4 regions of the Hoeflea sp. AS16 genome follow, and region 3 is predicted to be linked to each of the others. Evidence: predicted binding sites of a transcription regulator. Region 3 holds the regulator's gene; each other region holds the start of a gene.

The links. The regulator LexA, encoded in region 3, represses DNA repair genes until DNA is damaged. The targets are predictions, from matches to a motif close to TGTTCNNNNTGTGTTCNG.
Region 1: the regulator LexA is predicted to act here: its motif matches at 2,777-2,794, upstream of ruvC (crossover junction endodeoxyribonuclease RuvC).
Region 2: the regulator LexA is predicted to act here: its motif matches at 3,576-3,593, upstream of recA (recombinase RecA).
Region 4: the regulator LexA is predicted to act here: its motif matches at 5,331-5,348, upstream of WNY80_RS12205 (UvrD-helicase domain-containing protein).

Annotation. Positions count from the first base shown of each region.
Region 1 covers NZ_JBBMQQ010000011.1:95,460-103,156, forward strand. Annotated here, with positions in the region: gene WNY80_RS20420 (MBL fold metallo-hydrolase) at 1-234, opposite strand, end outside; gene WNY80_RS20425 (GFA family protein) at 329-805, opposite strand; gene WNY80_RS20430 (YebC/PmpR family DNA-binding transcriptional regulator) at 886-1,632, shown strand; gene WNY80_RS20435 (LLM class flavin-dependent oxidoreductase) at 1,693-2,679, opposite strand; gene ruvC (crossover junction endodeoxyribonuclease RuvC) at 2,837-3,358, shown strand; gene ruvA (Holliday junction branch migration protein RuvA) at 3,355-3,972, shown strand; gene ruvB (Holliday junction branch migration DNA helicase RuvB) at 4,040-5,077, shown strand; gene WNY80_RS20455 (RcnB family protein) at 5,316-5,672, shown strand; gene WNY80_RS20460 (NAD(P)-dependent oxidoreductase) at 5,709-6,602, opposite strand; gene WNY80_RS20465 (glycosyltransferase) at 6,599-7,504, opposite strand; gene WNY80_RS20470 (NAD-dependent epimerase/dehydratase family protein) at 7,501-7,697, opposite strand, start outside.
Region 2 covers NZ_JBBMQQ010000001.1:616,549-624,245, forward strand. Annotated here, with positions in the region: gene WNY80_RS02930 (hypothetical protein) at 1-125, shown strand, start outside; gene WNY80_RS02935 (OmpA family protein) at 527-1,174, shown strand; gene WNY80_RS02940 (BrnA antitoxin family protein) at 1,300-1,536, opposite strand; gene WNY80_RS02945 (pseudouridine-5'-phosphate glycosidase) at 1,578-2,501, opposite strand; gene WNY80_RS02950 (carbohydrate kinase family protein) at 2,498-3,475, opposite strand; gene recA (recombinase RecA) at 3,720-4,817, shown strand; gene alaS (alanine--tRNA ligase) at 5,032-7,689, shown strand.
Region 3 covers NZ_JBBMQQ010000009.1:75,283-82,979, reverse strand. Annotated here, with positions in the region: gene WNY80_RS18620 (ComEC/Rec2 family competence protein) at 27-2,498, shown strand; gene lexA (transcriptional repressor LexA) at 2,530-3,246, opposite strand; gene WNY80_RS18610 (amidase domain-containing protein) at 3,656-4,231, opposite strand; gene WNY80_RS18605 (hypothetical protein) at 4,272-7,697, opposite strand, start outside.
Region 4 covers NZ_JBBMQQ010000004.1:168,941-176,637, reverse strand. Annotated here, with positions in the region: gene WNY80_RS12230 (hypothetical protein) at 1-145, opposite strand, end outside; partial or broken gene WNY80_RS12225 (Flp family type IVb pilin) at 394-552, opposite strand; gene WNY80_RS12220 (META domain-containing protein) at 832-1,683, opposite strand; gene WNY80_RS12215 (hypothetical protein) at 1,791-1,949, opposite strand; gene WNY80_RS12210 (hypothetical protein) at 1,948-2,751, shown strand; gene WNY80_RS12205 (UvrD-helicase domain-containing protein) at 2,765-5,293, opposite strand; gene WNY80_RS12200 (glyoxalase superfamily protein) at 5,582-6,139, shown strand; gene WNY80_RS12195 (SDR family NAD(P)-dependent oxidoreductase) at 6,201-6,920, opposite strand; gene WNY80_RS12190 (TetR/AcrR family transcriptional regulator) at 6,991-7,629, shown strand; gene WNY80_RS12185 (YchJ family protein) at 7,646-7,697, opposite strand, start outside.

The sequences.
Region 1 (7,697 bases), on a different contig from region 3:
GATGACATAGGTCGAATGGCCGGCAAACATGATCTCGACTTCGCCTGTTCCGGCAGCCGCAAGCTCCACCTGGAGGCCGGAATCTTCAGGCGTCAGGTTGGCGTAGACAACGCCGGGAAGCGCCTGCGCGATTGCAAGGCACTGGCTGAACGGTCGTTGATTTTCCTGGGCGCCGGCGGGCGAAGCGAGGACAAGCGCTGCAAGGGCGAAGATGAAGGCCTTTATACGGTGCATGGCGGCGGCTCCGTGAAACAGTCTCACAGTAGAGTGTAGAGCGCGGCTACGTAACGTAAAGGGGAGAGTTCATTCCGGCATACCCGGGGTATGGTCAGGATGAGCGTGTCATCTCCTGCCAGCGCTGCTTCAGCGCTTCATACCCATCTTCCGGCTGGGTGTCGTAGCTGAGCTCGTCGGCGGAGATATTCATGAACGGCTGTCTCGAGCGGCACCAGATGTGTCCGGCCGGAACCAGCCAGGAGGTGTCGTCGAGTGTACCTGCCTTGATGTTGATCTCCGCCGAGCCGCTGGTGCCGTGCCAGATGCGCACCCCGCAATCGGGGCAGAACCATCCCTGGCGCTCGTTGCCGGATTCGCTCATCCGGCTCACGCTGACAAGACCGGGATCGACATCGAGATGTTCGCGCTTGAACCTGAGACTTTCGCCGAAGGCCGACGAGGTGTGCCGCTGGCATTCGGTGCAATGGCAGAGGTAGAACACCACCGGATTGGCCCGCATCCGGTAGCTGATGCGGCCGCACTGGCAACCACCGGTCAGGGGCAGGGGCGGAACGGTGGTCTTTTGCATGGTCTGAACCTTCTGGACGAAACGCGGTAAGGACCTTATAACGCGCCAATCCAGATTCCAGAGCAAAGATCAGGGGCATTATGGCCGGCCATTCACAATTTAAAAACATCATGCACCGCAAGGGGCGGCAGGATGCCGTCCGTTCCAAGATGTTCTCCAAGCTTGCACGCGAAATCACCGTTGCCGCCAAGATGGGCTCGCCGGACCCGGCGATGAACCCGCGGCTGCGACTGGCGATCCAGAATGCCAAATCGCAATCGATGCCCAAGGACAACATTCAGCGTGCCATCAACAAGGCTTCGGGCGGCGACAGCGAGAGCTACGAGGAAGTGCGCTACGAGGGCTACGGCCCGGGTGGCGTTGCCGTGATCGTCGAGGCGCTGACCGACAACCGCAACCGCACGGCATCGAGCGTGCGCGCGGCGTTCACCAAGTCCGGCGGAGCGCTGGGCGAGACCGGATCCGTGGGGTTCATGTTTTCGCGCGTTGGTGAAATCATCTATCCGGTCGAGGCCGGTGATGCCGACGCGATCATGGAAGCCGCGATCATGGCCGGCGCCGAGGATGTGACCAGCGGCGAAGAAGAACACGTCATTCTCTGCGCGTTCGAGGATATCGGCGAGGTGTCGACAGCGCTCGAAGAAGCGCTTGGCGAAGCACAGTCGGTCAAGGCCATCTGGAAGCCGCAGACATCTGCCCCCGTCGATGAAGACAAGGCGATGTCGGTGCTCAAGCTGATCGCGACGCTTGACGATGATGACGACGTGCAGAACGTCTATGCCAACTTCGAAGTTTCCGACGAGGTGATGGCGAAACTGTCTGCCTGAGCGGCGATCTCACCGAACATTCAAAACCGCCGGTTTCGTGACCGGCGGTTTTTTCATGCCTTAAAGCGCTTCCCGCATGGCGCCGAACAGTTCGACGGATTTCAGCCGGGCCTCGATGGAGTGGATCGGCATGGAAATCATGATCTCGTCGGCCTTGGTGGCGGCGATGAAATCCCGCATCTTCTTCGTCGCCGTTTCCGGACTGCCGACCACCGCGTAGCGCAGGGTGTGTTCGACGGCGACTTTTTCCATCTCGTTCCAGTACCCGTCCATGCTGTCGATCGGTCTTGGCATCTTGCCGCGGGCGTTGCGGCGCATGTTGACGAAGGTCTGCTGCAGCGTGGTGAACAGGTAATTCGCCTCAGCGTCGGTATCGGCCATCACGCCCATGGTGGCGGCCATGACGTAGGGCGCGTCAAGCTGGGCTGACGGTGTGAACTTGGAGCGGTAGATATCCAGCGCTTCCATCAGCATGTCCGGCGCGAAATGCGATGCGAATGCATAGGGCAGGCCGAGTGCCGCGGCCAGGTGGGCGCTGTAGATGCTCGATCCGAGAATCCACAGGGGCACATGCGAGCCGGCTCCGGGTACCGCGAGCAGCATGCGCTCGTCGGGGTCTCCGAGGTAGTACTGCAACTCGACGATGTCATCGGGGAAACTGTTTGCGCCTGCCTCCAGGTTGCGGCGCAGGGCGCGCGCGGTGTTCATGTCGGTGCCCGGGGCGCGGCCAAGACCGAGATCGACCCGGCCGGGGAAAAGGGCTTCGAGTGTTCCGAACTGTTCGGCAATGACCAGCGGTGAGTGATTTGGCAGCATGACGCCGCCCGAACCGATGCGGATAGTGCTTGTTGCATGGCCGGCTTCGGCAATCACCAGCGCCGTTGCCGCGCTGGCGATGCCCTTCATGCCGTGATGCTCGGCCAGCCAGAACCGGGTAAAGCCTGCGTCTTCGGCCTGCTTGGCCATCAGTCTGGTGCTTGCGAGAGCGTCGCTAACTGTACCGCCCTCGACGATGGGGCAGAGATCGAGAATTGAAAAGGCGGTCATTGGGATCTTTCAACGCTGGTGTGATGGCTGGTGTCGTGTTCGCCCAATGTAGGAAGTCAGGCGCACATTGCCAAAACTGATTTCGATTCCGGACGTTTGTTTTTGGTTTGTTCACATTTCGATGGAATGGTTCAGCGCATGCAGCTAGGGTTTTTTCATGAAAGAAGCGATTCGGATAATCGGGATTGATCCCGGGCTTAGAAACACCGGCTGGGGTGTGATCGACAGTCTCGGGAACTCCCTGCGCTTTGTCGCTTCGGGAACGATCAAGTCCGACAACAAGCTGGATCTCGCCTCACGGCTGAACCAGCTCTATGCGGGGCTGGAGACGGTGCTGCACGAGTTTCAACCGTTCGAGGCCGCGGTCGAGAACACCTTCGTCAACAAGGACGCCACGGCGACCTTGAAGCTCGGGCAGGCGCGCGGTATCGCCATGCTTGCACCGGCGCGGGCGGGCCTGCGGGTTGGCGAATACGCGCCGAACGCGGTCAAGAAGGCGGTGATCGGGGTCGGGCATGGCGACAAGAAGCAGATCCTGATGATGGTCAAGATGCTGATACCGAAAGCCACCTTTGACAGTGATCATGCGGCGGACGCGCTGGCGATCGCGATCTGTCATGCACATCATCGCACATCGCTGGAGTGGCGGATGGCGGCGGAATTGGGGACAGTCCAATGATTGGCAAACTCAAGGGCACCATTGATGAAATCGGAGAAGATCATGTGCTGATCGATGTGCACGGGGTCTGTTACGTGGCGTTTTGTTCCTCCCGCACGCTGTCACGGCTTGGCTCTGTCGGCGAGGCGGCCGTGCTGTTCATCGAGACCTATGTGCGCGAGGATCAATTCAGGCTTTTCGGGTTCGAGTCCGCGCTGGAACGCGAATGGTTCCGGCTGTTGCAAAGCGTTCAGGGCGTCGGTGCCAAGGTTGCGCTGGCGGTTCTGTCCACACTGACAGCATCCGAGCTTGCCAATGCGATTGCGCTTCAGGACAAGGCGACGGTGGCGCGAGCGCCGGGCATCGGGCCGAAAGTGGCGCAACGGATTGTCACGGAACTCAAGAACAAGGCTCCGGCGCTTGGCGGCGATGCAGGCGAGGCGATGGGGCTGAAGCAGGAACTGGGCGAGGGCGTGGCGTCGGCGCCGGTGGCCGATGCCGTGTCCGCTCTGTCCAATCTCGGCTATTCGCGCGATCAGGCGGCCAATGCGGTGGCAGCGGCGCTGAAGGTGGCGGGCGAGGATCCGGATTCGGCCAAGCTGATCAGGTTGGGCCTGAAAGAGCTGGCGCGGTAGGAGCAAGTGCAGTTGAGCGTGTGCAAGTGCCATTGCCAGCGGGCGACGATGATGGGAAAAGCGGTTTATGAGTGACCCTGATCGTTTGATATCTCCTGACAAGCGTGGCGAGGATGTCGACACGACATTGCGCCCGCAAACTCTGGATGATTTTACCGGCCAAGCCGAGGCGCGGGCCAACCTGAAGGTGTTCATCGAGGCAGCCAAGGGCCGGGCCGAAGCGCTCGATCACGTGCTGTTTGTCGGTCCTCCGGGCCTGGGCAAGACCACGCTGGCGCAGATCATGGCCAAGGAACTGGGCGTGAATTTCCGCTCGACCTCCGGTCCGGTGATTGCCAAGGCCGGCGATCTGGCAGCGCTGCTGACCAATCTCGAAGACCGCGACGTGCTGTTCATCGACGAGATCCACCGGCTCAACCCGGCGGTCGAGGAAATCCTCTATCCGGCGATGGAGGATTTTCAGCTCGACCTGATCATCGGCGAGGGGCCGGCGGCGCGATCGGTCAAGATCGACCTGTCGCGGTTCACGCTGGTGGCTGCTACCACCCGTCTCGGACTGCTGACCACGCCGCTGAGGGACCGCTTCGGCATCCCGGTGCGGCTGCAGTTCTACACGGTCGAGGAGCTGGAACTGATCGTGCGGCGTGGGGCGCGGATCATGGGGCTCGGCATGACCGATGACGGTGCGCTGGAGATTGCGCGGCGGGCGCGCGGCACACCACGTATCGCCGGACGGTTACTCCGGCGGGTGAGGGATTTCGCGGAAGTGGCGAAAGCCGAAGCCGTGACCCGGAAAATCGCCGACGAGGCGCTGACCCGGCTCTCGGTCGACAGTATCGGGCTGGACCAGCTTGACCGGCGCTATCTCGACATGATCGTGCGCAATTTCGGCGGCGGGCCGGTGGGGATCGAGACCATCGCTGCGGGCCTGTCGGAACCGCGTGACGCCATCGAGGACATCATCGAGCCTTACCTGATCCAGCAGGGCTTCCTGCAGCGAACGCCGCGGGGCCGGGTGCTGACAGCACGCGCCTGGGGGCATATGGGGCTCAATGCACCCAAGGACCTTGCGGCCACGCAGGCCAGCCTGTTCGAGGACGAGTGACGCCGGCCGGTGAGTGGTCAGGCATGGCAACTGCCGCAAGCCAATTGTGGTATGCGTTTGCCATCCGTTTGAGGAACTGATTTTGGTCGCGGTGCCACACCGTTTTCCGGTCCCCCGTTGACCACATTCTGAACGCCTTCAAGCTACTGATAACATTACAAAACATTAACATGTACGTTCATTTTGGGTTCATGTGACGGGGCCTAACTTCCGCTCATAGACAACGGAAGGAAACGTCATGAAAAAGGCATTCATTATCTCCATTGCCGCACTGTTGATGGCAGCGCCCGTGGCCCAGGCAGGGTCCAGAACGGATCACAGCAAGCGCCATACCCACTCTAAGTTCGAAATGAACCAGAACCAGCCTAAGGCTCGGTCCCAAAAGAAATCCGCGCCGCAGAAGGTCTCCGCCAGGAAGCACTGGACGAAGGGCCAGCGGATGAGCGACTGGAAGAAGCATTCCGCATTGAATGACTACAAGCGCCACGGTCTGCGCAAGCCGGGTCGCGGTCAGAGCTGGGTCAAGGTCGACAACCAGTATGTGCTGATCAGCGTGGTCTCGGGTTTGATCGCCGGCATCATCGCCGCTCAGTAATGGCGCAAAGCCTCTCTCGCGCAGAGCGAAGAGGCGTTAGCCGGAACAGAGGGACCGGACTGTTTTCTCCAGCAATTCGGTCCCGCCCGGTGTCCAGCCCAGGCCTCTGAGGCGTCCCGTGTCCATCATACCCTGTGCGGAACAGGTCACCGGGGCGGGCAGGGGATGCATGCAACCGGTAGCGGCCTGCACCAACTTGAGCAGGTCGTGACGGCCGAGCAGCAGGTCGGACACGTTGAAGGCAAGGCCGTTGATTACACCGGGTTGCAGCTCCAGCATCATCTGTACTGCTTGGGCCGCATCGCGGCCATGCACCTCGGTACCCCGCCGCGGTTTGACCGCGTGCCCGGCGAGATAGTCGGAGAACAGCATTTGCCATTTGTGCGGCATTCCGGGCCTGGCAGCGCCGTAGACGCCGGTGATCCTGAGGCTGCTGGTTACAAAATCCGGCCGCGCCAACGCCGCCAGTGCCTGCTCGGCCGCGAGTTTGACCGTGCCATAGAGCGTGTCGGGGTGCGGTGCCGTCTCCTCGTTGAGCCAGATGCCCTCAGGCTGGGGACCATAGACGGCGCGGCTGGAGAGGAACACGCAGCGTTTGACGCCGGACTGTCGCGCGGTCTCGAACAGCCGCACCGTGCCATCCAGATTACGGGCGCGAAAGCCGTCCGGGTCATCACCCTCGCCGCCACGATATTTGCCCGGCAGATGGTCGAATGCCGCGTGGATGAAATGGTCGATGCCGTTAAAAGCCGCGGCCTGATCGAGGTCCGGATCAAGCGTCAGCGGCGCAAAGCTGACGGGTTTGGAAAACACACCATCCGCCGGTCGGGTTCTGCCGCCGATGGTGACCTGATAGCCCTGGCCGAGAAGTTCCTCGACAATGAAACTGCCAACCTGTCCGGTCCCGCCTGAAACCAGGGCCTGGGTCATGAGGTTTTCGAAGCGGTTGCGCCGGTTCCCTCGTTCCAGTCGCTTGAAAGCGGACCGGGGAGCGTGGCGATGTCGGGGATGCCGTCGCCTGTCAGATAGGCATACCAGAGATCGATCAGCGGCCTGAGATCTGCAGATCTCGGATGGCCTTCTTCCCACGGTTTTTCATACTGATAATGCAGCACGCCGATCTGCTTCCAGTCCCACAGCTCCGGCAGGTTGAACCAGACATATTGCAGCATGTTCATGAAGACCGGCAGGCCGTGCCAGTCGGGGAAGAATGTTTCGAGAAAGGTCTGATCCGTCCTGCGCCAGAAGGCGTCGGGTTGATCCAGCATCACGAGCATGGCGGCGAAGGTTTCTAGCGACGGGCGGGCCACGAAGACGCCGGAATTCATCCGGTGGAAATCCCGCAATGTCTCGTAGACATTGGGGGCGGCGGAAAACTCGGGGTAATCAAACAGCTTGTCGATGTTGCGCAACACAAGCGCATCGGCGTCGATGAAAACGCAGGACTGGTAATCAGTGAGTTGCCAGAGCCTGAGCTTGCAGAAATTGTCGAGCGGCGAGTGAAATGCCGGTTTTCGGCCCTTGGTGAAAGGCGCATCGGCGTGCAGCTTGCCCCGTGCATGGCGTTCGTTGAAGGCATCGGAGGTGTCGAGCAGTTCGGTCCGGATCAACCGGCAGCCGAGATCCGACAGCGGAATCAACGCCGAAGCCTCGACCCCACCCGTGTGCAGCACGACCATGTCGGCCTCGGTCCCGGTCAGTTGAACCGACCTCGCAAGCGCCAAGGCACCCATGGCGTAGTCCGCATTGGTGACAAGCGTGACATAGGCGCGATGGCTGGCCGCGGGCCTGTTCGCAGCCAGGCCAGCGGGAAGGGTAGGGAAATCGCTCATGAAACGGATTTGAGCGCCTTGCCTTCAGGGTCGCGGTTGATCGCGTTGGCGATGTCCTTGGTCCAGGCGGAGACGGCCGGAACGCGCGAACGGTCGACGCGGTAAGCGTATTTCCTGGCCACGTCGACGACTTCTTCCAGAAGGCCTTCCTTCAGCGTGGTCGGCTCAAGCCCGAGCCCGAGGAACTTTTCAT
Region 2 (7,697 bases), on a different contig from region 3:
TGTTGGGGTGGTTGGGTGAATACTACGACAAGCATTTGGACGGAAATCGACTTGCAACGGTTAATGCTGAGAACCGTTTTGCAAATTCATTGGCTTCTGGCGCTTTTGACACGGAGAAAAACTAATGACGACGTCACCTGAACTCTTCATGGCAATTCTCTCGATGGATTCTTACAACCGCGGTTATGATGTCGGCCTCAAGTTTCCGTCATGATGCGTCCCCGCCTTCGTCATCCCAGAGCCCCGACCAAGACAAGCAAAGCGACGTCGTTGCGGCTGGGATCCATTCCGTTATCTCTCCAAACGAAACCATGAGCCGATAGATTACGGAATGGATCCTCGGCTCGGGGGCCGAGGATGACGAAAGCGGGAGGCCGAGGATGACGAAAGATGGCTGGATACGGCGCTGACCGGCCTGGCCAGCGCCACTGCTATACAGGGTTAATTCCCCGGTGACGAAATCTTCATCATGCTGCCGCATTTTCCACTAGACTTCGCATTTCCAGATTTGCCAAGAGGGGCCATCATGAAATCCAAACTCCTGATCGCGGCGCTTGCCGCCGTCTTCGTTGCCGGCTGCACGACCGATCCGTATACCGGGCAGCAGAAAGTCTCGAACCTGGCCGGCGGCGCAGCGCTTGGCGCTCTCGGCGGCGCGGCACTGGGCACGCTGGCAGGTGGCGACGACCGCCGCAACGCGCTGATCGGCGCGGGCATCGGTGCGCTCGCCGGTGGCGCCATCGGCGGCTACATGGACCAGCAGGAAGCGCAATTGCGCGCGCAGCTGCAGGGCACCGGCGTATCGGTGACCCGCGTGGGCGACAAGATTGTGCTCAACATGCCGTCCAACATCACTTTCGACAGCGACCAGTCGGCGGTCAAGCCACAGTTCTACGAGACGCTGAATTCGGTGGCGCTGGTGCTGAAGAAATTCAACCGCTCGCTGGTCGACGTGACCGGGCACACCGATTCGACCGGTTCGGACAGCCACAACCTGACGCTCTCGCAGCAGCGGGCGCAGTCGGTGTCGAGCTACCTGATCTCGCAGGGCAACGACCCGCGCCGGTTCTTTACCCAGGGCTTTGGCGAAAGCCAGCCGATTGCCGACAACAGTACCGATGCCGGCCGCGCAGCCAACCGCCGCGTGGAAATCCAGATTTCGCCGCTGAGCTGATCAGCGGCAACAGACACGTCTGAGGCGACACCGGACCCGGCTGCGAAAGTGGCCGGGTCTTTTTGTATGGTGTGGTCAGACCGTATCCCGATGGGCATGCTCTGACCTGTTGCTGACCTTGGCCGTTACTTGCCTTCAAACCCTGCTGCGGTGCGCAGCGCGGCGTTGATGCGGTCCTGCCAGCCGGGGCCGTCTTCCTGGAAATGTTCGAGCACGGCGCGATCGAGCCTGAGTGACACCAGTTCCTTGCCCTCGGGCACGGTTGCCGGTTTGGGAGCGGCTTCAACCGGCCTGGTGGTCGCGGACTTGAAGGCGGCTTCGGCGCGGTCGAAGGCGCTGCCTGTGCGTCTGGTCGGTTTCATCACACTATCCTCTGGTTTTGACGGCAGGCGAAGGCCTGCAATCAGTTGGTTCCGGCCGCCAGTTCGCTGGCGATGCGGGCTGCGAGGCGGGCATTGTTGAGCACCAGCGCGATGTTGGTCTTCAGGCTGGCGCCATTTGTCAGGGTCAGGATCTCGCCGAGCAGGAACGGCGTGACCGCCTTGCCCTCGATGCCCTGTGCCCTGGCGGTGGCCAGCGCCGCGGCAATGTGGCGGTTCATTTCGCTGGCCGGGATTTCGTCTTCAACCGGTACCGGGTTGGCGATCAGCATGCCGCCATGGCTGCCGAGCGCCCGGCGGGTGGCCTCGAAGCGGGCGATGGCCCCGGCATCATCAAGCCGCAAAGGGGCCTTGAGGCCGGAATCGCGCGACCAGAAGGCGGGCATCGCATCCTGGCCGTAGGCCACCACCGGCACGCCGCGGGTTTCAAGCGCTTCCAGCGTCTTGGGAATGTCGAGGATGGCCTTGGCGCCGGCGGAGACAACGATGACGGGGGTGCGGGCCAGTTCCTCGAGATCGGCGGAAATATCAAAGCTCAATTCCGCGCCCTGATGCACACCGCCGATGCCGCCGGTGGCAAAGACTCCGATGCCTGCGAGTTCGGCTGCCATCATGGTGGCGGCAACGGTGGTGGCGCCGGTGCGGCCTTCAGCCAGGGCAAAGGCGAAATCGGCGCGCGAAAGCTTCATCACGTCGCTGGCCTGGGCCAGCTTGGTAATGGTCGCTTCGTCGAGACCGGCATGCAGCTGGCCGTCGATGACTGCGATGGTGGCGGGAACCGCGCCTTCGGAACGGATCACGGCCTCGACCTCGAGTGCCATGTCGCGATTGCCCGGCCAGGGCATGCCATGGGTGATGATGGTGGATTCGAGCGCCACCACGGGGCGGCCTTCGGCCAGCGCCTCGGTCACTTCCGGTGTGGTTTGAATGGTGACGGGTCCGGTCATGCGAGGGGCTCCTGAGATCGGAATTGGATGTGTGCCGGCTTTGGCATGGCTTCAAGTGTTCCGGCAAGCAGATCCTGCGACAAATCCGGGCGAACCGGACCGCGAACGGATGCAGTCAGCCGCGCCAGCGCGATGCCGCGGACGAGATTGTCCCGGATGGAGCCGCCTGCAAGCAATCCGTCGATATAGCCCGAGGCCAGCGCATCTCCGGCTCCGGTGACATCCTGCAGGTGATCAAGCGCGGGCGGCTGGAGGATGATCTCTCCAGCCCCTTGCGGACCCGGGGCAAAGGCGGCGACCGGCGCGGCGCCGGCGCTGACAAGGCCGCCCTTGAGCCCCTTGCCTGACAGCAGTGCCGGCCATTGATCCGCGGTTTGCGCCGGCTCGCCGGTCAATGCGGCGGCCTCGGCGATATTCATGGCGAGGCAGGTGATCCTGGCGAGACTCTGCTTCCAGCGGACGACCTTGGCGGGCGAGACAGCGATGACGGCAAGCGGCAGGCCAATGTGGCTTGCTGCTTCGGCAAGAGCCGAAAGCGCGCTTTCGGGCAGATTGGAATCGGCGAGCAGCAGATCGGCTTCGGTGAGGCGTTTGCGCAGTCTGGAGGACAGCAGCCGCCGTGCCGGTACCAGATCGTAGAGCGCCATGTCGGCCAGCGCGGTGACAAGGTTGCCGTCCGGCTCAAGAATCGCCGTATAGCTCGGCGTGGCGCGATCGAGAAAGGTGAGGGGGCAATCCTCGATGCCTGCGTCAGTTGCCGCGCGGGCGACCAGACCGGCCGCGGCATCGCCGCCGCGGGGGGCGACAAGCGTCACCTCATGGCCAAGCCGGGCGAGGTTGCGCGCGGCATTGAAGGCGCCTCCGCCGGCCTCGGTTTCCCAATGGCCGGGATTGGAGGCGCCGGGCCTGTGCGGGCCGGCCAGCCAGCCCTTGCGGTCGATATGGGCGCCGCCGATTGCGAGAATGCGGGCCATGGCTAGTGCTCCGAAACGATTGAGCGGAGACGAATCGCCTGGGGCCCGAATGGGCCGCCGCAGGATGGCGGAACCCTGTTTGCTGGTTTATCCACTACCGGAAAACAAAAATGGAACATGGGCTGGGTTTCCGTTTAATAACAATGCCTTGGTTGGGGCTTGTGCATGCGGAACAAATAGAGTACAAATTAAACAAACGAGCACTCGTTGCTTGCGATGGCACGATAACCTAAAGGTGGACCGAATGGCACAGAACTCTTTGCGGCTTGTAGAGGAAAAATCCGTGGACAAAAGCAAGGCGCTCGACGCCGCACTTTCCCAGATCGAACGTTCGTTCGGCAAGGGCTCCATCATGAAGCTCGGCGCCAATGAAGGCGTTGTCGAGATCGAAACGGTTCCCACCGGGTCGCTGGGGCTCGATATCGCTCTGGGCATTGGCGGCTTGCCGCGCGGCCGCGTGATCGAGATTTTCGGGCCGGAAAGCTCGGGCAAGACCACGCTGGCGCTGCAGACCATCGCCGAAGCGCAGAAGAAGGGCGGCATTTGCGGCTTTATCGATGCCGAACATGCGCTCGACCCGGTCTATGCCCGCAAGCTTGGTGTCGATCTCGAGAGCCTGCTGATTTCGCAGCCTGACAATGGCGAGCAGGCGCTGGAAATCACCGACACGCTGGTCCGCTCGGGCGCCATCGACGTGCTGGTGGTTGATTCGGTGGCGGCGCTGACGCCGCGCGCTGAAATCGAGGGCGAGATGGGCGACAGCCTTCCCGGCCTGCAGGCGCGGCTGATGAGCCAGGCGCTGCGCAAGTTGACCGCCTCGATCTCGCGCTCGAACTGCATGGTGATCTTCATCAACCAGATCCGCATGAAGATCGGCGTGATGTTCGGTTCGCCCGAAACCACCACCGGCGGCAATGCGCTGAAGTTCTACGCCTCGGTGCGTCTCGACATCCGCCGCATCGGCTCGGTCAAGGACCGCGACGAGGTGGTGGGCAACCAGACCCGGGTCAAGGTGGTCAAGAACAAGATGGCGCCGCCGTTCAAACAGGTCGAATTCGACATCATGTATGGCGAAGGCGTTTCCAAGGTCGGCGAATTGATCGATCTGGGCGTCAAGGCCGGGATTGTCGAGAAATCCGGTGCCTGGTTCTCCTACAACAGCCAGCGGCTGGGGCAGGGACGGGAAAATTCCAAGCAGTTCCTGCGCGACAATCCGGAACTGGCTGACGAGATTGAATTGTCGCTGCGCCAGAACGCTGGCCTGATTGCCGAGAAGTTCCTGGAAGAAGACCGCAGCGCCGGCGAGGATGATGACAGCGGCACGGGTGCCGCCGAAATGTAGATCATTTCGCGTTTGTCGCGATGGTTTCGAGCCGGCCGCCGGTCCTTTTGGGGGCCGGCGGCCGGTTTTCCTTTGCAGGGGCTGTGGCTGGCGTCTGGACAGGCATCCGGGCGAACGATAAAAGCGGCGGTCCGCAAGTCGCGATGCGGATCGCGGAACCGTGGTTCGATGCGGTTTTCGGCGGACTGCCTGCCTATCAGACAAAGGGTTGATCATGAGTGGCGTGAATGAAATCCGGTCGGCGTTTCTCGACTATTTCAAGAAGAACGGGCATGAAGTGGTGGCCTCGAGCCCGCTGGTGCCGCGCAATGACCCGACACTGATGTTCACCAATGCGGGCATGGTGCAGTTCAAAAACGTGTTTACCGGTCTTGAACAGCGGCCTTACTCGACGGCTGCGAGCTCGCAGAAATGCGTGCGCGCCGGCGGCAAGCACAACGACCTCGACAATGTCGGCTATACCGCGCGCCACCACACGTTCTTCGAGATGCTGGGCAACTTTTCCTTTGGCGACTATTTCAAGGAGCGCGCCATCGAGCTTGCCTGGAACCTGCTGACCCAGGATTTCGCCATCAACAAGGAGCGGCTTCTGGTCACGGTCTACCACACAGATGACGATGCCTATGATTTGTGGCGCAAGATCGCCGGCATTCCGGAAAGCCGGATCATCCGGATCCCGACCAATGACAATTTCTGGGCCATGGGCGACACCGGACCGTGCGGGCCGTGCTCGGAGATATTCTACGACCATGGCGACCATATCTGGGGCGGACCTCCCGGTTCTGCGGACGAGGATGGCGACCGCTTCATCGAGATCTGGAACCTGGTGTTCATGCAGTTCGAGCAGCTCACCGCCGACGAGCGGGTCGACCTGCCGCGGCCGTCGATCGACACCGGCATGGGGCTCGAGCGCATTGCTGCGCTGTTGCAGGGCCAGCACGACAATTACGACATCGACCTGTTCCGCCGGCTGATCTCGGCCTCTGAGGACGCCACCGGCGTGCCCGCAGAGGGCAAGAACCGCGCCAGCCACCGGGTGATCGCCGACCATCTGCGTTCGGCCTCCTTCCTGATCGCCGACGGTGTGCTGCCATCGAATGAAGGCCGCGGCTATGTGCTCAGACGCATCATGCGCCGCGCCATGCGGCATGCGCAGCTCCTGGGCGCACGCGATCCGCTGATGTACCGGTTGCTGCCGACGCTGGTTGCCGAGATGGGCCGCGCCTATCCGGAACTGCAGCGCGCCGAAGCGCTTATCTCGGAAACACTGAAGCTCGAGGAAACCCGGTTCCGCAAGACGCTGGAGCGCGGGTTGAGCCTGCTCGACGAGGCCAGCGCCGACCTTGGCGAAGGCGACCGTCTCGACGGCGAGACCGCCTTCAAGCTCTACGATACCTATGGCTTCCCGCTCGACCTGACCCAGGATGCGCTCAGGCAGCGTGGCGTCGATGTCGACACCGAGGGCTTTAGCGAAGCGATGGAACGGCAGAAGGCGGAAGCGCGCAAGCACTGGTCCGGTTCGGGCGATGCGGCGACGGAAACCATCTGGTACGAAATCAAGGACAAGGTCGGCGCCACCGACTTCCTCGGCTATGATACCGAGGTGGCCGAAGGGGTGATCCAGGCGCTGGTGCGCGACGGCAAGCAGGTGGATGCGGCCGAGGCCGGCGACCTGGTCGATGTGGTGGTCAACCAGACACCGTTCTATGGCGAATCCGGTGGCCAGATGGGCGACCAGGGTACGATTTCGGGTGAAGGCTATTCGCTCGAGGTCAGCGATACGCAGAAGCGCGGCGAGGGCCTGTTCGTGCACCGGGCCAAGGTGGTTTCGGGCAAGGTGACGCGCGGCGCGGTGGCGCAGATGAACGTCGACCATGCCCGGCGCGCGAAAATCCGCGCCAATCACTCGGCCACCCACCTCCTGCACGAGGCGCTGCGCGAGGTGCTTGGTACCCATGTGGCACAGAAGGGATCGCTGGTTGCGCCCGAGCGGCTGCGGTTCGACGTCTCGCATCCCAAGCCGATGACGGCCGAGGAACTGAGCGAAGTCGAGGCCATGGCCAACGAGATCATCCTTCAGAACAGCCCGGTGACAACCCGGCTGATGGCTGTCGATGACGCGATTGCCGAGGGCGCCATGGCGCTGTTCGGCGAGAAATATGGCGACGAGGTCCGTGTGGTGTCGATGGGTACCGGCGTGCGCGGGGTCAAGGCCAACCGTCCCTATTCGGTGGAACTGTGCGGCGGCACCCATGTGGGCGCCACCGGCGAGATCGGCCTGGTGCGGGTGCTGTCCGACAGTGCTGTGAGCGCCGGTGTGCGCCGTATCGAAGCGCTGACCGGGGAAGCTGCGCGCCAGCACCTGACCGACCAGGACGAGAAGCTCAAGCAGGTCGCTTCGCTGCTCAAGGTGCAGCCCACCGATGTGCCATCGCGGGTCGAAGCGCTGATGGACGAGCGCAAGAAACTCGAACGCGAACTTGCCGAAGCGCGCAAGAAACTGGCGCTTGGCGGCGGCGGTGGCGCGGGCGGCGATGAAAGCCGCGACATCGGCGGTGTCAAATTCCTGGGCAAGGTGGTCACCGGTGTGCTGCCGAAGGATCTCAAGGGGCTGGTGGATGCGGCCAAGGCGTCGCTCGGCTCCGGCGTGGCTGCCTTTGTGGCGGTCAGCGAAGATGGCAAGGCTAGCGTCGTGGTTGGCGTCACCGAAGACCTGACATCGCGGTTGTCGGCGGTTGACCTGGTGCGTGCCGCGTCCGAAGCCATCGGTGGCAAGGGTGGCGGCGGACGGCCGGACATGGCCCAGGCCGGCGGCCCGGACGGGGCCAAGGCAAACGCTGCAATTGACGCCGTGGCTGCGGCCATCGGCTGACGACCGGG
Region 3 (7,697 bases):
TCTGGCAGGCTTCAGGCGAGGCGTGCATGATGCAGGCAAAACGCGAAGGATTTGAGCGCGAACCAGTCGGTGCGTTCGGGGCCGTGAAACCGGCTGCCGGGCCGCACGCAGATCCTGTCGCGCCGGTGGTTCTGCGACAAGCCAAACGCCTGAGCACACCGCCGCTTGTCCGGCACGAGGAAAGCTCCGCAACCCGTCTGCGCAAGGGCTTCGCGGCGGCTGTTTCAGCGGAAAAGGACCATGGCCTGGCCTTCCTGTTCCTTCCCGTCGCAATGGGCGCCGGTGCAGGTCTTTTCTACATGACGCCCACCGATCCCGCACTGGTATTTGTCGCTGCGGGTCTGATGGTAGCGCTGCTTGTCGCGGGTCTGAGCCGGGAGCGCCATATCACCTCCGCCCGATGCGCCGGTTACCTTGCGGCCTTGTTCGCCGGTGCTCTCGCCTCCGGCATCGAGGTGCACAATGGCGCGCTTTTGCTTGATTCAGACGTGACGACAACGATTACCGGCACGGTTCAGGCACGCGAATTCGATCCCGATGGCAGGGTCAGGTACCTTGTCAGGCTTGCATCCACCGCCGATCCGCAGATCCGGCGCCCGCCCTTGCGCGTCCGGCTCTCGGCCCGGAGCAGCCACATGGTGCTGCCGGTCGGGGCGAAGATTTCTGGGCGCGCGCGATTGTCCGCGCCCTCCGGTCCGGTCATGCCGGGCGGCTATGACTTTGCCTTCCGCGCCTTTGTCGACCGCATCGGCGCACAAGGCTATTTCTATCGCGCGCCAGTCGAGGCAACAGTGTCATCGAGCCGGGCGGAGACCGCGGCGGGTTGGATCCAGTCGTTCGGATTGGGGCTGAGGAGCATGAGGGAAGATGTGTCCGCCAGGATCCGCGAGGTCTTGCCGGGAGACCCCGGCGGCATCGCCGCAGCCCTCGCAGTCTCTGACCGGCGCGGCATCAGCAAGCCGGTGGTCGAGGCCTTGCGCGCAACCGGGCTTGCCCACATCCTGGCGATCTCGGGACTGCACATGGCGCTTGCCGCCGGGACGCTCTACATCGGCATCCGCAAGGGGCTCGCGGTCTTCCCGGCTCTCGTGGAAGCCTGGCCGGTCAAGAAAATCGCAGCCGTCGGCGCGATGTTGACCGCCACCGCCTATCTGCTGATCTCCGGTGGCAGCGTTTCCACCCAGCGCGCCTGGGTGATGCTCACCATAATGCTGGTCGCGGTGCTGGCAGACCGGCCTGCCTTGACCATGCGCAATGTCGCGCTGGCGGCAATGGTGATTATCCTGATCTCGCCCTCCGCGGTTGTCGGCCCAGGCTTCCAGATGTCCTTTGCCGCCACCGCTGCATTGATTTCGGCCTATGCCGCGATTGCCCTTCGCGCCCGGCACAGATCCGCAGCACCGGGCAGCAGTGCCTCCGGATCAGCACCGCGCCGCTGGCTCGCATTTGCGGCAAAGGCCTTGCTTGGTCTGGCTGTCACGTCGCTCGTTGCCGGTCTCTCCACCGGGTTGTTTTCCGCCCATCACTTCCACCGGGTCGCAGGCAACGGACTTCTGGCCAACCTGCTGGCCATGCCGCTGGTAACATTTGTTGTCATGCCCGCCGGACTTCTGGCAATGCTGCTCATGCCATTCGGCCTGGATGCCTGCCCGCTGAAAATCATGGGGCAGGGGCTTGAGGGCGTCATTGCCGCGGCAAATTATGTCCACGGCCTCGGCGGAGATTTCAGTGTCGGGCAAATACCGCTGACGGCCACCCTGATCGCCGGGACCGGCTTCGTAATTCTGGTGTTCCTGAGAAGCCGGTTGCGTCTTGCCGGGCTGGCGCTGATCGCTGTCGGTCTGATGTTCACCCTGCCGCCGATGGCTGGTCCAAGGCCGGACATTCTGATCAGCGAAACCGGTCATCTGGTGGGATTGTCCAGCCCGTCGGGACTGGCAAGCAACGCCGCGCGGCCCAACAGCTTCGTGTTCGGCCAATGGCAGACGGCCATGCGTGGTGCGCCGCATCTTCCACCTGTTGCCGAGCCAAACATGAAATCCGGTTCAGATCCTGACGCAGCCACGGAGCCGGTCGCCGCCATCCTCGAACGCTTGCTTGCAGCCGCCACGCTGCGGCCGTCACGTTTTCAGTGCGCCGGCCGGGGCACCTGCGTGGCGATCCATGCCGGGGCTGCGATTGTCGCGACCGATCAGGCAGCACTGATTGGTGCAGCGTGTGACCAGGCAGATCTGGTGGTTGTCGCGATCCCGGTCTACATGATTTCCTGTCGTTCAGGCGCCATGCTCATCACATCGCGCAGTCTGCGCCGCTCGGGTTCACTGGCGATTACCGTCAGCCGGGAGGCGCAATCTGCTGCCGGGGGACAGGATGGATATCAAAAGACAAAGGCGAGCCCCCGATTCAAGGTCAACGCCGCACTGCAAGGCGTCATCCGGCCGTGGACGGTCCAGCGCTATTATGAGTGGCGAACCGGAAAGTTCGATCTGCCCGGCTGAGCATTGAGCGTTCGCCGGACGTGGCGTCTGGTCAGTGGTAACGCCGGATCAGGCCGACAAGCTTGCCCTGCACCTTGACCCTGTCAGGCCCGAAAATCCGGGTTTCGTAAGCCGGGTTTGCGGCTTCAAGCGCAATCGACGCGCCCTTGCGGCGAAACCGCTTCAGCGTCGCTTCCTCGTCATCGACCAGCGCCACGATGATGTCGCCGGGGCTCGCCGTCGACATGTTGCGGATCACCACCGTATCGCCATCGAAGATGCCGGCGTCGATCATCGAATCGCCCTTGACCTCAAGCGCGTAATGGTCGCCGGGACCGATCATTTCTGCAGGCACGGTGATGTTGTGGGTGATGTTCTGGATCGCCGAGATCGGCACGCCGGCGGCAATCCGGCCCATCATAGGCACTTCGGCCACCTGCGACGGTTCGTCGTTTGCAGGCGTGGCGCGGCGCACGGGTTCAGGCTGCTTGCCTAGGCTGCCTTCGATGACGCTGGGCGAAAATCCGCGGCGCGGCTGCAGCGAGGCCTGGTAGCTGTCAGGCAGCTTGATCACTTCAAGCGCCCGTGCGCGGTTGGGCAGGCGGCGAATGAAGCCGCGTTCCTCGAGCGCCATGATCAGCCGGTGAATGCCGGATTTGGACGCCAGGTCGAGCGCATCTTTCATCTCGTCAAACGAAGGCGGTATTCCGCTTTCCTTCATCCGTTCATTGATGAAGAGGAGAAGTTCGTGCTGTTTGCGCGTCAACATTGGCAAATTACCCCGGTGGCCGGCCCGATGGTCGGAATGAAACAAAACCAGAACTCAGGTATCATGTTCCATATGTGTTCCGCAAGGGGTAAAGAAACAATGAAAGAACATCGGGGGTGCGAACCGTAAACGGGAACAGAACACGCAACGGGGTGATGGTTGCGCCAACGAATTCCGGATAATGGATTGTTTTCATTGGCAAACCGACGCGTTTCTACGCCAATTTGCCAGGGCCGGTTTGTGCTGCGTGATCACACAGGGCAGTCAGTTCGGACAACCCGGAGATCCTGTCTCCGGGAAGCGTGTAACCATTACGGCATGGCCTGCCGGTCAACGATTCGCAAGGAACTGACATCGTCTCAAACATCCTGCGAACCTGCAAAGTTACAAAGTTCTAGGTGCCAGTTGGTTACTGCGCGTCGGTAATGCGGAACATCGTAGCGAACCATTGCCGGATTTCCGCACCCATGTCACCGCAGCAACGAGCGGCGGTGTGAGACCATACCTTTGCCGGCTTCAGTGGATCTCCGAGATTGACCGGCTCGCAGATCATGAAGGCGTGCGATGGTCGGATGAGGTTGTTGAGGAAACCAATGTCACCGATTATTGCGTCTGAAATACCCAATTCCTGAACATTGTCGTAGTCTGTAGCCAGCGCCGTCAAAGCGGCGACGAGATCGGTATTGCGCATCGCCAATCCCGCCGGGCAGTCTGTTGTACTGCCATCGCCGGGTTTGATGGCGATGCCTCCGGCACTCAGGCAGTGGGCGATGAAATGTGCGCAATCCGTCTTGCCGGGTTGGTCATAGTAGGCACCGCAGGTGTTTGCCGTCTGGCCGCAATAGTCCTTCGCATAGGTTATCGCCTTCCAGTTGCTGAATTTCACCTTCCTGGGCGCGAGCGGTACAATTTCGGCCATCGGCTGTACATAATTTTCAGGCTCGATCCCCATCTGCTTCAGATATTCGGTCTCGAGTTTGGTCATGGCTGTCTCCTCGTATTGGCAGCGGCAGATAGAAGGTGGATCAGTTCATTCGTCGGGTAGTCAGCGGCATGGCGGGCGAGACGGACACGATTCTGGCCTGCGCTTCGGTCAGTCCTGCAAGTCGGTCCGCTCCCGTGGCTTCGCGGACATTTCCCGTGGCCGTTATCGTGTCGCTGTCACTGAAAAGCCAGGTGAGGGGATTGGGTTCCATCGCCTCCCCATTGCCGGCGCCGCTGTCCGTCCAGGCCTTGTGTGACAGATCACACCAGAATTCGGTGACGGGGGCTGCCGCCTGAACCCCGGCGATCTGCAGCGACAGGAATGAGCCGCCCGGCACGGGTGTTTTTTCGGTTCCCGCGTCCGTGCGCCTTCCATCAACAGCAATCAGGGTCTTAGCTATGGCGAGCTTGCTGTCGTCCGGTGCACCAGCATCGTGCGACAGCAGTAATTCAAACTGGCAGTACGGGCCATCTGCGCAGGGCAGATCGAATTCGCAGGCGTCGTCCTCCTTGGTGGCGGCTTCTAGACGAAACCGGATATTCGCAATCCCCTTCGTCGTGACCGGGAAGCGCCCTGTCAGCAACATTCCTTTCCAGGGGATTTGCGAACCTTCGGCTGGTCCCGTCAGGATCGATTTCAGATCGAGGTCGTAGGCGCCGAACTGCTCGTCGAGCGGTGATGCCAGGCCATAGGCCAGCGGCCGCGCCGGTGACTCGAGTTCGATCAGATGGATCTGTGGCTCCAGCAGATCGCCTGTCTTGAAGGGCAGCACAAGGTCCGCGCCGTCCGCCCTCATGATCGAGTGGAAGATTCGCGCCGGCTTGCCCAGCGCATGGTCGCGCTCCGTCACGATCACCGCCATATGCCTGTGAACGTGCTGGGCGAATGGCGAGGCCTGGACCGAGGGGCGGAGCCACACCGGCTGACCTGCATGGTCTTGGAAACGGAGAATGTTGTCGTCACCGCTCGCTTCACTAGTTGCAATGATATTCGCGAAGACGGCGGGTTCCGACACGGGCAGCGAGCCGTCGGAGGGTGAACGAAGAATTGATGCCACGTCGAAATTGCGTGCCGAACGCGTCCATTCGGCGAAGGTCGGCCGTGATGCCACGCAGTGGCGGATCGAACGTGCCCCCTCGACGACAAACGGGTTCTCCACACCGGTCGCGGGCGCCATTTCGCCTTCCGCGTCGGCGGGGATACTCCATTCCATTGTTGCAAGCAGGAGAGGTTGGTTGCCGCTGCCCTGCACACTTGTGCCGGCCGCATGTCTCCGAACACCGAGCACTGCCAGCAGATAGCGTTCCGGGGCAATCGGAGCATGCAGCAGCACCAGCGCCTCGAATTGGTCATTGACCTTGGCCAATTGGATGCGTTCCTCAGCCTCAGCCTTGATCTCGACCCGTTGCAGAAGGTGGCGCGCGATGTCCACTTTCCAGTGATTACCCTCGTACCCGACGGCAATGGCGGTTTCCTCTCCGATCCTTATTCCACCAGGCTTGGAAAATTCGATCCATGCCGTCTGTCTGCGAAGATCCACGGGCGTGCTTCCATTGGCATGAAAGGTCCAGCCTGGATGAAGGTAACGCAGGCTTTTCACGCCGAGGAAACTCTCCTCGAAGTCGAGCGGAGAAAGCGGGTTTTCGCCAAAGTCCTCGGCAAGCAGCATGAACGCGGTGTTCGCATAACGCGGATCCGTGGCCCTGGGTTCGTATGTGAGGCCAATCGGCCCTTCCACCTGCATGGCCACGCCCGTGGCCGGATCGAGATTGGGTGGACCTGCTTTGAAAGTCGATTGTCTCAGGCGTGGGTCCGGGCCGATTTCCTTGCGGGCGTCGCGGATCTGTACTCTGCCTTCTCCGTCGTCTTCGCCTGGAACTTTGGCGATTTCGAACCCCAGGCTCGTCTGCAGGCCGTAAACAATCCTGTCGGCGAGGCCGCCAACAGCATGGGGCGGCTCCTGCAGCACGGCCAGGATCGGTGGGGCGGCGGGTGTCGGCTCGGCATTGTCGGCGGGCGCTTTGGTCAACGGGAGCAAGGCACGCTGCTGCGGCCGCGTCGGTTCGATCCTGCCTGCATCCGCGAGGATTACCACGCGCTTGAGCCACGGATCGCCGGCCTCCCGTTGAACCGGGAGCCTGGCGTCACCGGGTTGCCTATAGGCGCCTTCGTAGCGCGAGCGCAACGTGAACCTGTGGCGGAACCATGTGGCCGTCGGCTCGTCCCACTGCACTGTCTTGAGCAGTGTTTTTTCCGGCAATGGCTCCAGCCGGACCGGGGGAGCACGCTCGTCGATGTCGTCACGCTGATGGAAAGCCTCTTTCTCGAAAAGCAGCAGGTCATCGTTGGGTTTTGCCTTTTCGGGATCGTCCGATGGTCGAAGGCTCAGATCGGCAATCGGCGTGCGGGTTCCCGCACCGCAATCCGGGTTTGTCGCTTGAGCAATTTGCAGCGGATTGATCCAGGAATAGATCGGTTTTCCGGTCGTCACCCAGCGTTGCGTTCCCACATCGATACGACCGACGATGCGCCAGGGGGCATCGGCGACAGGTTTTGACGGTACCTCTGCATAAAGCCCATAGGAACGCGCGTGGCTGAAGCTGTTGGCCGCGTCGGCATTGGGAAGCCCCGGAACGACCCTTATGCGTGCCTCGGCTTCTGCAATGAGGTCGGCCTTTCTGTCGTCAAAGACCGGGCTCATCGTTTCAAGTGTCAGGCTGTTTCCCTCATACAGAAAATACCGGGTTTCCCCACTCTGGTATTGCCCCACCGCGATCTGGCTGAGGCCCGCGTGCAGCGGGGCTGCTCCAAAACGTCCTTCGTCCATCAAGGCCGAATCGACAGCTGGCCGTACCCGGAGCAACGCCAAGGTTCCCTCTGGCACTGCAACCAGCACCTCACCAGTCATGTTGTCGTGCGTTATTTCGAAAGACGACCCAGTACCCGCAATCTTCACGTGAGCGTTAAAATGGGCGTCCAGAGCCTCAAGCATTTTCACCGAGTTGTCGACAGCATCTTCGCCCAGTGGCACAGGTTTGACGGTGCCGAGTTCCGGGGAAGGGACGAACACCGATTTTGGGCTTTTGAATTCATGGCCGAGGCTGTCGAGTGGCAAAAGTTCGAAAAGCAGGCCGCTGACCGCGAGGTCGGGCAGGCGGTCAAGAAGCGTGGCGATCTTTTCGTCAAAGACAGTGACAATGCGCGCGGTCCGTAATTTGTCAATGAACGGGTCCAGCGCTTCGTTGTCTGCGAACCCGGCGATAGCTGCCAGATCCGGATTGGCAAGCCAACGCTCGACGTCTTCGATACCCATCCGCGGATGGCTGACCCGCAGTTCCGCAGCCGTGCCGAACGAGCTGTCAAAGACACCATTTTTCCTGGCGAGCAGGAGCAGCGGCGGTTGGGCGAAAACCGGGGGCTCGGCCACTTGGCCAGATGAAACGACCGGTGGCTCGAAAGACAGGCT
Region 4 (7,697 bases), on a different contig from region 3:
TTCCGGTACAGATGATGATCTGCATGCCCTGTTCGGAAAAGCGGGGCATGGTGTGGACAGAGAAGAACGAGAACAGCAGCACGGGCACGAACAGGGCCGCAAAGACCAGTCGTCTCACTTCCAGCTCTCTGAGTGTCCTCATCATGCCGAATTCCCTACAGAACAAAATGTAGCCGGGATAGCCGCATTTTGCTGGAATTCAGTGTTTTGAATGCGCTCGGGCCCGCAGGCGTCGCGGCTGGCGTGCCTTGTTCGGAATGACCGGGTGCGGGATCATGGCTGCTATGGCCGGGTATCGGCGCTGACGGTCAGAATCTTTGCCTTGCCGGGGATTTGCAGCGACACCAGGCTTGTATTGCCACCGGGCTGAGCCTGCTGTCCGGACGTGCTCGCAAGCTTGTTTGACATGAGATTGAACTGATCATCGATCACGGAGCCGAGTGTTTCGGCCCCGGTCAGGAGCGCCACGGATATGATCGCCGCTGTCAGGGCGTATTCCATGGCGGTTGCGCCGGATTCGCAATCGGCGGCGCGTGTGCAGAGTACCTTCATCATGGAGGTCCCTTCCAAACAAGCAGTTTGCACTTATCCGATCGATCATGACCGGAGCCGGCCTATCATTGGCCTGACACCGGAAAGTTGCACACAGCATCTTTCAAATCTGTTGATGGCACTGGTCAGGAATGTGCCGAAATGAAACACCAGTTCCATTATGGGAGTTGCAGGCCATCTGGGCGGATCCGGCGGGATGCACAAACGCCGCCCGGAGGATGTCTCCCGGCGGCGTGAAAATGATGAAGCTGCGCCGCTTACGCCGGCAAACCGTCGCCGTCACATCCGCCGGAGCTTCATCAACTCTGCACCGTTGGCTGCCTTGAAAATCACGGTGCGGCCTTCGCGGACAACGATCCGGCTGGTGGTGAGCGCACGGCGAAGACCGTCTTCTGCCGCGGTTTCTCCCTGCCCCGTGCAACGCATCTTGGTTTGCATCACCTGCCCGTCGGTGCGGATACGGCCATCGCGAACCGCAATGCGGGTCGACAGATTGTTGCAGCCGATCGTCGCGCTGACCGCGCCGCGCCCATCAAGCCCAAAGCGTGCTCTTGCCGCCATCTGCTGGCCGAGCTGGACCAGATAACCATTGTCTGCGGCAATGTGGGTGATGCGGTAGTTGCCGGCAATGTCCCTCAGGTCGACGCCGCTGCCCTGGTCTGCATTTTGCCGGGCCGAGCGCGCATCGACGAGGCGGAAGGTTTCCCAACCGGATGCCCGCTCGGACACAGCTGCAAGATGCGACCGTTTTCCAACACCGGCACGGACAAATTTGCCGTTCTGCAACGAGCGAAGCGCGACGGTTCGTCCGCGCAGGTCGATCACCTCGAAGGTTTCCCAGCCCCGGATATGCGGACTGCCCGCGGCCAGAAAGGTTCCCTGCCCAACGCCCGCACGCACGAAGCTGCCGGAGCGCAGATCGCGAAACGCCATCCTGTTGCCCTGCAGCGGAACAGTGTCGAGGCGGAGGGCGCTGTTGGCGTCCGGGGCGGCGGCGGCAAGCTTGCCGCCCACCACGGTGACATATTTCCCCGACTGGACAGACTGGAGATAGATTTCCTCCGCCTTGGCAATGGCCTGGGCGGCGAGCAGGAAGCTGAGAGCAAGAAAGCTGCGAAGAATGTTTTTCATGGCCGCCCCCCCTTGTTGACCTTTGAGTGATGCCCTTTTGTGCAGTCAACCGATTGAACAGACCTTGAACGGCAAATTCATCCGGCATTCATCAGGTAGACCGGATTTTATGCTGCGCCGATGAAAAAGGGAACGAGCGATCGCGTTGTTTCTGAATGGGTGCGCGGTGCGGCGAACTGATCGAACAGGCCGTGTTCAATGGCGCCGGCGTCCTTTAATGTAAGCACCAGCACCATTTCTAGGAGAGGATGATAGAGATCGATCATGAGTGCTTCAAAACGCTCACCATTTAAAGCACGAGTAGCGCAGCTGGATACAAAAACCAGGATCGAATGTGCAAAAACGATGATTAGGGATAAAATCATCAACCATGTGCTCGAGGTCGTCGCGATACAGGCCAATAACGAGTACCTCGTTTATTCCAATCGCTTGACCGAACAAATTCCGCGGTCCTACGCTGCTAACGCTTATAATGTTTTGAGCCAAACTTCCTTTTTGTTCGCGGTACTCCGAACAGCCGCGTTGTGGGATACGGCTGATGAGAATACCGCGAGCATTCTAACTATTGTTGAATATGTCGATGACGATGACGTCATTAATGCGTTAGCCGAAGAACATCGGCATGCGCATGCATCACTTGGGGTCGGGATGCTGAACAAGCCACATTCTGATCCAGCAATTCAAGCCGCATTAGAACGATCCATTCAAGACAGCCAAAACCGATTTGCCGAAAAACAAGCGTGGAAAGCTCGCAGGCGCTTAAGGCGCGCCATTTGTATCTCTCGAAAAATAGCTCAATCCCCTGCCCTCGAACGACTACGAAACTCTCGAGACAAGCACATTGCTCATGCCCTGATACAAACACGCAGGGAAAGACGAAACCCGGTGGCACCTATGAAGTATGGTGATGAGGTGCATTTGCTGCGGCAAAGCATCTGGCTTGCTGAAAACTTCTATTGCTGGGTGAATGGAACTAGCTTTGATATTCAACGGGATTCTCGGGACATCGCTAAAAAGCGTGCCCAAGAGCTTTGGGAGAATGTGGAACTCCATATCCCATCTCGGTAGCGCCCATTGTTTTTTAAACCCGTTCCACAAATCCATCCAGCACCCGCTTCTGCCCGGCCTTGTCGAAATCGATGGTCAGTTTGTTGCCATCGATCGATGCAATATTGCCGTTGCCGAATTTCATGTGAAAGACGCGGTCGCCGACGGAATAGGCCGAGGTTGTTCCTGTGGATTTGGCCACCAGTTCGCCATCGATGGTTCTGCCGCCGCGCGGGCCGCTTTCACCGTAGGCGATGCGTTCGACGGCGTGGCCCGAGCGGGTGCCCCAGTTGTCGCGGGCGGCGTCGGTCTTGTTGGCCTGGGCGCGTTTCCAGCCGGGCGTGTTGTAATTGCCGGCAAACGGTTCGGCCTTGTCGAAGCGGGAGGCGCCGTAGGGGCCGCCGGTCTGGCCGCCCTGCCCGCCGAAACGACCGCCGCGGCCATAGCCACCGTAGCCTGTGTCCATTTCGGCAACCTCGACATGGGCTTCGGGCAATTCATCGAGGAAGCGCGAGGGCAGTGTCGATTGCCACAAGCCGTGAATGCGGCGGTTGGAGACAAACCAGATGTGGCAATAGAGTTTGGCGCGGGTCAGGCCGACATAGGCGAGCCTGCGCTCTTCCTCGAGCCCCGAGCGGCCGCCCTCGTCGAGCGCGCGCTGGTGCGGGAACAGGCCTTCTTCCCAGCCGGGCAGGAACACGGTTTCGAATTCCAGCCCCTTGGCCGAGTGCAGCGTCATGATCGAGACGGCATCGAGATCGGGGTTGTTGTCGGTGTCCATGACCAGAGCCACGTGCTCAAGGAAGGCGCGCAGCGATTCAAAGCTGGAGATGGTCTCGATCAGTTCCTTCAGGTTTTCCAGCCGCGTCGGCGCATCGGCCGAGCGGTCATTCTGCCACATCTCGGTGTAGCCGGACTCTTCCAGAATGGTTTCGGCCAGCTCATGGCCGGGTTTGGTCTCCAGCATCCCCTGCCAGCGGGTGAACATCTCGACCACGTCGGTGAGAGACTTGCGCGGCTTCGGCTTGAGCTCGTCGGTGAGGATCAGATCGCGGGCAGCGGCCAGCATCGGCACGCCGCGGCCCCGGGCGACATCATGGATCTGGCGCACGGCGGCCTCGCCCAGGCCGCGCTTCGGCACATTGACGATGCGCTCGAAGGCGAGATCATCGGCGGGCTGGGAGACCACGCGGAAGAACGCCATGGCATCACGGATTTCCTGGCGCTCATAGAAGCGCGGGCCGCCGATGACGCGGTAGTTCAGCCCAAGCGTGACGAAGCGTTCCTCGAACTCGCGCATCTGGAACGAGGCGCGGACGAGGATGGCCATGTTGTTGAGGGCGCGGCCCTTGTGCTGGGCCTGTTCGATCTCCTCGCCGATGGCGCGGGCCTCTTCCTCCGAATCCCAGGCGGCATGGACATGCACGCGCTCATGATCGGGGTCGGACTGTTCGGTGAACAGCGTCTTGCCGAGCCGGCCTTCATTGTGGGAAATCAGATGCCCGGCAGCGCCGAGAATATGCTCGGTAGAGCGGTAGTTGCGCTCGAGCCGTATCACCTTGGCGCCGGGGAAATCCTTGTCAAAGCGCAGGATGTTTTCAACTTCGGCGCCGCGCCAGCCATAGATCGACTGGTCGTCATCGCCAACGCAGCAGAGGTTGGGGCGTTCGCCAGCAGGGCGCTGGGCCAGGAGTCTCAGCCACATATATTGCGCGGTGTTGGTGTCCTGATACTCGTCGACCAGGATGAAGCGGAATTTGCGCTGATATTCCTTGAGCACATCAGGATGGGCCCGGAACATGCGGATCGGCAGGCAGAGCAAATCGCCGAAATCGACGGCGTTGAGCGTCTGCAGGCGTTCCTGATAGGCTTTGTAAAGCACCCTGCCCTTGCCATTGGCAAAGCCGCGGGCGTCACCCTCGGGGATATCTTCCGGTCCGTAGCCCTTGTTCTTCCAGCCGTCGATCATGTTGGCGAATTGCCGGGCCGGCCAGCGCTTGTCGTCAATGCCTTCGGCCTGAATCAGCTGCTTGCACAGCCGGATCACATCATCTGTGTCCAAAATGGTGAAGTCGGAGCGCAGGTTTGCCAGTTCGGCATGACGGCGCAGCAGCTTGACGCCGATGGAGTGGAAGGTGCCGAGCCAGGGCATGCCCTCGACCGCGCCGCCGACCAGAACGCCGACGCGTTCCTTCATCTCGCGCGCCGCCTTGTTGGTGAAGGTCACCGACAGGATCTGCGAGGGATAGGCGAGCCCGAGATTGAGAATATGGGCAATGCGGGTGGTCAGAACCCGTGTCTTGCCGGTGCCGGCGCCGGCCAGCACCAGCACCGGGCCTTCGATGGATTCCACCGCATCGGCCTGTTCGGGGTTCAGCCCCGAGAGGTAGTTCGGTGTCGGCTGGGCCGCACTGCGTGCCTGCTGGCTGGCAGCAAGGGCGCGCGCCGCAATCGAGCCGCCTGCATTTGCTGCAGGTGGGGCTGAAGATCGGGCTGCCGGGGGGGTGCGCGGTGCCGGATCTTCGTCGCCGAAAAACGGAATATCATCATCTGCTGAGCTCATAGCGAGTGAATGTAGTGATTCGGCACCGAAAGACCAGCGTTCGCGGTTTATTCCGGTGCCTGAAGCACCGGGGTCAACAACTTGTGAGCCGCCACACCACCTAATTCAGGCTTGACCCGCATTGGCAGTTGAGAAACAATCTGGCCACGGCCAGCGCTGCCGGCAGTCCGCGCCTCATTGAGGTTTGGCGAAAGCGCGTCTTGTTTTTCCGGTTCACCTGATCGGCGAAAAAGTCAGCAATGCGGACACTGATCATCCACTTCGCCGCAGACAGGACAGAACTGGACTATGCGCACATATCTCGATGCAAAAGCCATGGCGTCAGCCATGCGCGAGCGGCTGGCCGGCACCGGCCTTGCCATTTCCCACAGCCAGGCGCTGGAAATCGTGGCCCGTCAATTCGGCTTCGACACCTGGAACATTCTGGCGGCGCGGATTGCGGCAAGCCCGGGAGCCCGCGACGATGGCGGCATCGGCCTCGAGGCCGCAGCGCCGATCATCCGGATTTTCGACGAAGCCAAGGCACGCGAATTCTATCTCGAGTTTCTCGGCTGCAGCGTCGACTGGGAGCACCGTTTCGGGCCCGATGCGCCGCTCTACATGCAGGTGTCGCGCGGGGCGATGGTGCTGCATCTGAGCGAGCATTCGGGCGACGCAACGCCGGGCGCCAATGCGGTGGTCTTTGCCAGAGACGTCGAAAAGCTGCATGGCGAACTCCTGGCGCGCAATTACCGCTACAACCGGCCGGGCCTGCAAAAGCAGGATTGGGGGCTGGAGATGCAGGTGACCGATCCGTTCAGCAACCGCTTGCGCTTCATCGAACGCAAAGCGGGGTGGGAGAGCTGATCCGAAGCCTCCGAGAAGCAGCCTGCTTTCCTGCCAATGCGGGAAAGCAGGCTGTGCGTTGCTACCAGGGTGTTTCGCCGTCCGGTTCAACAAAGCGGCCAGAGCCTTTGTCATCAAGCGCGAAGCGAACAGGTAAGCGGGCTCCCTCCTCCGGCGTCATGGTGCCATAGCCGGTGAGATCGGTCTTGACGAAGCCGGGGCTTACGGAGTTGACCGCAATCGACGTGCCGCGCAGTTCCTCGTGGAGCTGGATCGTCAGCATGTTGAGCGCCGCCTTGGAGGCGTTGTAGCCGATGAACTGGTTGGCGTAATAGGTTGAGGACGGATCGCCGTTCAACGCCAGCGAACCGAGTGAGCTTGATAGATTGACAATCCGGGCCGCGGGCGCCTTGCGCAACAACGGCAGGAAAGCCTGGGTGACGGCAAGTGTTCCGACGAAATTCGTGTTCATCACCTTGCGCACCGCGTCGAGGTCGGCCTGTCCCGGTTTTCCATCGGCGAAGTCGAAAATACCTGCATTGTTTATGAGAATATCGAGCAGACCATGCTCCGCCCCGAACTTCTCGGCCGCGGCAGCTGCGCTTGACCAGTCGTCAAGGTCGATACGGACGAAGCCAGCCGACAGCCCTTCCGACGCCAGTTGCCTGATGGCCGCGCTGGCACGATCCTGATCGCGCGAACCGATAATGATCTTGATGTCTGCCTGTGCCAATTGCCGGGCGATCTCCAACCCGATCCCCTTGTTGCCGCCTGTTACAAGCGCGATACGTTTTTCCGACATGAACCTGTCCTTTGCGTTTCTATTTGCTGGCGCTAGAATATGAAGGATTGTTCAGTTTGAGGATTCGCTTTTGCCGCCCGCCGCTCCACGCTCGCTTGCCCCCCGGAAAAGGCCGCGTCAGGCGCGCGCAACCGTAACCCTGGACGCTGTCTTCGAGGCAACCATTCAGGTTTTGCTGACTGTCGGGCCCCACCGGCTGACGACAACGCGTGTTGCCGAGCGCGCCGGCGTTTCGGTGGGGACGATGTACCAGTATTTTGCCCACAAACAGGCCCTGATTTACGCGCTCAACGAACGCTATCTTGACGCTCTTGCCGACAAGATCGAGGTCACGTGTCTCGAGCAGCGCGGCATGCCGGCCAGGCAGATGATCGAAGCCCTGATCGAGTGTTACTGGCGCGCGAAGACCGAGCGTGCCGACGTCACCCAGGCGCTGTACCGCTCGGTGGCAGAACTGGACAACGAAGCCTTGATCGATGCCTTCGCCGCACGGGCTGATGCTGCGACCAAAGCCATGCTGGCGAGCGCGCCGGACCTGGACACACAGGAACTCGAGAGTATGACGCGTACCCTGCTGACTGTCATTTTCGGCAGTGTCCGCAACGCGTTCGAACGAAATCTCGATGAGGTGGCTGCCCGACAGTTGCGCGGCCATCTGGCCGTCATGTGTGGCGCTCTGCTTGACAGCCGATCAGGTCCGCCCGCCTGACAGGCGCATCGCTGGCCTAGCCGCTCGCGCCACAGCATTTCTTGTATTTCTTGCCCGAGCCGCAGGGG